DNA from 2 places in the Erwinia amylovora genome. Region 2 is predicted to be linked to the other one. Evidence: predicted binding sites of a transcription regulator. Region 2 holds the regulator's gene; the other holds the start of a gene.
The links. Region 2 encodes Fur, which represses iron uptake genes when iron is present. Its sites were predicted from a motif close to ATAATAATGAGAACNACTATCAA; they were not measured.
Positions count from the first base shown of each region.

Region 1: a site for Fur is predicted at 1,895-1,917, ahead of JGC47_RS15290 (TonB-dependent siderophore receptor). Genes of this name have one in related genera too.

Region 1 is NZ_CP066796.1:3,347,429-3,350,544, forward strand. Features, by position in the region: gene JGC47_RS15290 (TonB-dependent siderophore receptor) at 1-1,798, opposite strand, end outside; gene JGC47_RS15295 (DUF4354 family protein) at 2,262-2,642, shown strand; gene JGC47_RS15300 (glucose 1-dehydrogenase) at 3,002-3,116, shown strand, end outside.
Region 2 is NZ_CP066796.1:1,216,901-1,220,016, forward strand. Features, by position in the region: gene mtr (tryptophan permease) at 1-888, shown strand, start outside; gene fur (ferric iron uptake transcriptional regulator) at 1,006-1,449, opposite strand; gene fldA (flavodoxin FldA) at 1,843-2,373, opposite strand; gene ybfE (LexA regulated protein) at 2,514-2,795, opposite strand; gene ybfF (esterase) at 2,944-3,116, opposite strand, start outside.

The sequences.
Region 1 (3,116 bases), 1.7 Mb from region 2:
AAGGGGTGTGGCCGTCATTGCCATCAATGGCATCCTTATAACGTACGTGATTCAACGTGTAGGTAGCAAGGGTACTGAGTCGCGGCGTCAGCTGGTTGTGGGCTTCCAGTTCCAGGCCCTGTGAATGAACTTTCCCGGCTGGGACATAATAAGAGCCTACAATAACGCGGTTGCCGACATCTTTTTGCGTCAGATCGTAGACGGCGATGGAATAGAGATCCGACGTTCCCACCGGCTGGTATTTCACCCCGGCTTCATACTGCTCAGAAGTCGTCGGTTTCAGCACATTGCCGTCCTTGCCAGGAAGAGACTGCGGCGTAATCGCCTGGCTGTAGCTGGCATAAGGGGAAATACCGTTATCAAACGCATACAGCAGGGATGCGCGCCCGCCGACGTGGTCGTCCTGGCGACGGAATTTAGTCTCCTGGTCAATGTTGTCGGTCCGGGCAACGAGGCGATCGTAGCGGCCGGAGAGATCCAGATGCCATTTATCCCACGTCATTTCATCCTGCAGATAAACCCCGGCCTGATAGTAACGGCGCTGCGATTTAGAGAAGGTAAAATTGTCATTGCTGCCCACCACCTGGCCGGTAAGGGCATTGAGCTGGCTGGCCGAACCTCTGGCATCACTCAGGTCATTCTTGTACTGGTGATATTCAGCTCCCAGTACTACTCTGTGAGCAACTTCCGCGGTAGCGAAGTCGGCTTCCAGCTGATTATCGATGGCAAAGGCATTTAGCGATGATCGCGATCCTGAATAGTAACGATTCAACAGATCGGCGTTATTAGTGTCCCAGCCAATCTGATAAACCTGGTCGAGATCGACATTTGAATGTGAATAGCTGGCGTTGGAACGAAACGCCCAGGTGTCGTTAAAGCGGTGCGAGAATTGAGCGCTGTAGATCTGCTCCCGGCGTTTAAACTGATCCAATGAACTGTCGCCGTCATAAAAACCGGTGCTCAGTTTTCTGCCGTTGTGTGCGGTAATGCTGCCCTCACCCGGAACCGCACTGTGGTAACCGCCGGAAGGATCTTTTTGCAGATAGGCACGAAGCAGCAGGGACGTATCCTCATCCGGCTGCCACAGCAGCGACGGGGAAATGGCGTATTTTTCTTCGCGGGTATGATCGTACTGGGTATGACTGCTACGGGTAATGCCGGTCAGACGAAACGCCCATTGCTCGTTGATTGCATCGGTGTAATCAAACGCCGCGCTGTTGGTACTGTTGGAGCCGGTCGACAGGCGGAAATGGCCTTCAGGGGCAAACTGCGGGCGTTTAGAGCTTTCCATCACCAGCCCACCCGGCACGGTCTGACCATACAGAGCGGAAGAAGGGCCTTTGATCACGTCGATCCTGTCGAGAAACCACGGATCAATCTGCAACGCATTGAAGCTACCCGGATCGCTCATCAGGCGCAGGCCATCAACAAAAATGTTGTCGACATCGCCGCCGTGGAATCCACGCAACGATACCGTATCATAACGTGATGCCGCGCCAGCAAAGTTAGTAAAGGCCCCGGCGGTGTAATTCAGCGCCTGATTAACGTCCATCGCCCCCTGATCTTCCATCTGCTGACGAGTCACCACGGAAACGGACTGGCCGGTGGTGATCAATGGGCGATCGGTCTTGGTCGCCCCGCTGCTGATCTTCGCGGTGTAGCCTTCCGTCGGCGTGCTGGCGGTTTCTTCCGGTTTAGCGGTAACCACCAGCGTATCTGCGGCCCAGGTCATACCCGGCGTGAAAAGTGCTATGCCACAGAGCAGCACAGAACGCTTGAGGCTAAAAGGCATTCTCATGTTTATTCCCTTACAAAGATTAGACTTATTACTCTTATTTCGCGGATGGATCCAGAGCAGACAGGCGCGCATAACCTGAATGTAACCGATTTTACTATGTAAATGAGAATTATTATCTTTTTTTATGTCGTATTTCAAGACGTGACCATATTTATTTCTAATACAGCGAGATAGAGACAAGCGTCTTTAACGGCCTCGATTAATCAGGCCCGCAGCACCTGCCCCATCTGCTGCTGATATACGCCGGCTGGCACAGCAGGTTTTGCCATCAAGGCCAGGATTCGCATTGTGTTCCAGCCGGACAGCACAGACACCAATCCGGCGGGGCTGCTGTAGCGCCCGATGAAACGGTAAACACTGGCTATACTTATCGCTGGTTTAGCTTGCCGGGACAGGACTGTTTCACCACTTTGCCTTGACCAGGTAGATTAAGCAAAATTCAAACCCAAATAAGGGAGTTAATATGAAACTTATTATTACGGCTGCATCGGTTGCGATGGCCGGTTTTTGCTTTTCCGCGCATGCCACTGTGCCTGACAATGCTGCCGTATACTCGACGGAACAATCTAAAGGATCGATATCGACTGGCGGCAAAGATACCTATACCAAAACCTTTGCCGTGGTGGTCGCCAACCTGTCTGATAAAGATTTTGATTTAGCGAAACTTTGTCTGAGAGCGATTGCCCCGGATCATCAGGAATTTAAGCTGAATAAGGTTGATGAAAAACTCACCAAAGGCACGGTGAAAAAAGGGCAGCCCGTGAAAGGCGTTGCGGTATTTGCTTCAGATAATGCGGCGGTTCAGCAGGCGGCGCTGATCAGACTGTCGGACGATTGCGAATAACGGATAAACGGGCTGACTGCGTGTTTATCCGCTGGTCAGGAAACGGGATCCTTTTCCTGACCGTGCAGCGCTGTGTGCATCCCCGCCGCGCCCGGCTCCCGGGCGTGTCACTTCCAGAAAAACCTTAACCTGCTGCTGCCGTGAGCTTGCGTATATAAAGATCTGTTGCTAGCTTTTTAAGGGCATTCTGTGTCTTACAGGGAGTCGCCGCCACGAGCGCAATCGTCTGTCTGGTCTTCACAGAAGTGCGTGGTTGTTCCTGCCAATGATTGATATCTCGCTATCGGGCAATTTTAACCGTCATGGCTGTTCTGCTCATACGTTTCATTTTTGTTTAAAAAATGTTCTCGGGGAGTAATATGTATACAGATCTTCAGGGGAAAGTGGCAGCGGTAACAGGCTCCTCCAGAGGGATTGGGGCTGCACTTGTCACACGCCTGGTCGAAGAAGGGATGAATGTCGTCATTAATTATC
Region 2 (3,116 bases):
CTGAATGTGGGGATTTCGGCGCGCATGGCCGGGCTGCTATTCACGCTGCTGGTCGCGCTGTTTATCTGGCTGGGTACTGCGGTGGTGAGCCGCATGACGCTTATTTTCCTTGGCGCGAAGGTGGTGACATTTCTGATGATCTTTGGCGGGCTGCTATGGCATGTCCAGCCCGCCAATCTGATGGACAGCGGCACGAGTGAAAGTCACTATCTGCGCTATCTGTGGATTGTGGTGCCATTTTGCCTCGCCTCATTTGGCTATCACGGCAACATTGCCGGGCTGATTGGCTTTTATGGCAAAGATGGCGGCCGCATCAGTCGCTGCCTGGTTTACGGGACGTTGCTGGCGCTGGTCATCTATTTTGTCTGGATCATTGGCACGATGGGCAATATCCCGCGTCCTGAATTTAAACAGATTGCCGCGCAGGGAGGGAATATCGATGTTATGGTTACAGCCCTTTCAGGCGTCCTGCAAAGCCGTAACCTCAATCTGCTGCTGGATATTTTCTCTAATTTCGCCGTCGCCTGTTCATTTCTTGGTGTCAGCCTCGGCTTTTTTGATTATCTTGCCGACTTGTTCAGGCTGGATAATTCGGCGACCGGGCGGCTGAAAACCACCGTGCTGACGTTTATTCTGCCATTAACGGCTGCGCTGATCTGGCCCAATGGTTTTCTGCTGGCCATTGGCTATGCCGGGCTGGCGGCGACCATCTGGGCGGTGATCACCCCGGCGCTGCTGGCCTGGCGGGCGCGGCAGCGCTTCGCTACACCGTCATGGCGGGTAAGGGGGGGGATGCTGCCTGTGGTGCTGGTGCTGATATTCGGCGCCATGAATGCGGTGGTTTCAATCATTTCTTACGGTGGCTGGCTGCCGGTTTATGCTCAGTAGCAGGGAAAAAAAACGGTGGCGCAGAGGCCACCGTTCCGTCTTCTGATCCGTCCCTGATGAAGGCCAGGGGCGCTGCCATCTTCCCGCAGCGCGCCATATTCGGTTATCAAGTGCAGATTATTTGTCGTGGAGCGTCTCATTTTCTCGGCAGTCGCCCAGAGCACAGTGACCATACAGATACAGGCTGTGGTTACTCAGTTTGATGCCGTGACGCGTGGCAATTTCACGCTGACGGGACTCAATGGATTCGTCTCTGAATTCAATAACTTTGCCGCAGTCAAGGCAGATAAGGTGGTCGTGATGGTGCTGCTGCGTCAATTCAAAGACGGATTTTCCGCCTTCAAAGTTGTGGCGGGTAACGATCCCCGCATCGTCGAACTGGTTCAGTACGCGGTAAACCGTGGCCAAACCAATCTCTTCGCCCATGTCGATCAGGCGCTTGTACAAGTCTTCCGCACTGACGTGATGGCCTTCGGGTTCCTGAAGCACTTCCAGAATTTTCAGTCGGGGAAGCGTGACTTTCAGGCCGGCCTTCTTTAATGCGGTGTTATTGTCAGTCATGCGGATTTTGTCCTGTTACTTTGCTCGTCACTTAGTGGCTGTAAGGCCCTGAACATCGGTCGACGCTAAAGCGCAATGAAGGTCAGTATAGAACTGATACGTCGAAATGAAAACCAAAGGGGGACCGTAAACCGCAGCTGGAGGCAAAAACAACACTCTTAACAGCCAGGGAATTTAGCGCCCGGGTGGTGCAATGTTAACATTTCGATCTACCACATCCGATCGCCTTTGACCGACCATGGTCGTCAGAAAGGCGAAGGGCGCTTAGAGAGCCGATAACCGATGGGGTTATTGTACCGTTTTGCAGGTAAAAGGTACAAACATCTATCTATTACTTGTATCGCTAAAACCATTGACTTAGCGCGGGATGACTGTCACGCCAGGTTGCTCAGTTCAGGCCTCAATGATTTCTTTCAGCTGAAGCTCATCGAAAATCTGTTTTACCCATTTATCAACGCGTTGGTTGGTGAGTTCGGGTTGCCTGTCCTCATCAATGGCAAGGCCGAGGAAATGGTTATCGTCCGCGAGACCTTTTGAGGCTTCATACGTATAACCCTCGGTAGACCAGTGACCGACGATCACCGCACCGTTAGGCTCGATGATATCGCGGATGGTTCCCAGTGCATCACAGAAGTATTCAGAATAATCTTCCTGATCGCCACAGCCGAACAGGGCAACCAGCTTACCGTTAAAGTCGATCTCGGCAAGCGTTGGGAAGAAGTCATCCCAGTCGCACTGGGCTTCGCCGTAGTACCAGGTGGGAATGCCCAGCAGCAAAATATCAAAGGCTTCAAGATCTTCTTTGCTGCATTTGGCAATATCATGAACTTCTGCAACATCTTTACCCAGCTGTTTCTGGATCATCTTTGCAATATTTTCTGTATTACCTGTGTCGCTGCCAAAGAAAATGCCGACAAGTGCCATGAGCTTAATAACCTCTTGAATCTTAATGATATGGAGACTGCCGTATGATAAGCAGCTAGCTGTAATGATATCAGACTGCCGTAAGCGGATAAATGTGTAATATCGCGACATTTGTTGCTGAGTGCTAAGTCCGCTACCGTTCAGCTCTGATGGCGTTGCAGCTGCTCAAGCAGCATTTCTTCGATCAGTTCGCTGCGACTCATATTACGTTCTTCAGCCAGCTGATTAAGTACCTCGACCGCGTCGCTGTTCATTTTCAGTTCGACACGCTTCAGCCCGCGCACTTTATCGCGTTTGAGCTGATTGCGTTTATTAATACGCAGTTGCTGATCTCGCGTCAGCGGATTCGTTTTGGGTCGTCCCGGGCGACGTTCATCTGCAAACAGATCGAGCGTGGTGCGGTCAGTGTTCTCTTTTGCCATAGGATCGTGATACTGAAAGGCTGGATTTCTGATGAATAGGTCCGTGTTGCCGCCTGAAAAATAGCAGCGGCAAAATTTTTAGCGCGTCATCATAACCCAGCGAAACTGGTGACGACAATTATTTCACCGCAGCGTGAAATAATTGTTTTTACAGCGCAAAAAAGCGGCGTATTGCGCGCAATACGGCATCAGGTTTTTCCGCATGAACCCAATGCCCGGCCCCGGCTATCACATGTGCACGCGCCTGTGGGAACTGCGCCAGCAGCTCGTCACGATACTCATCGGCCAGATAAGGCGACAGTTCGCCACGAATAAACAGCA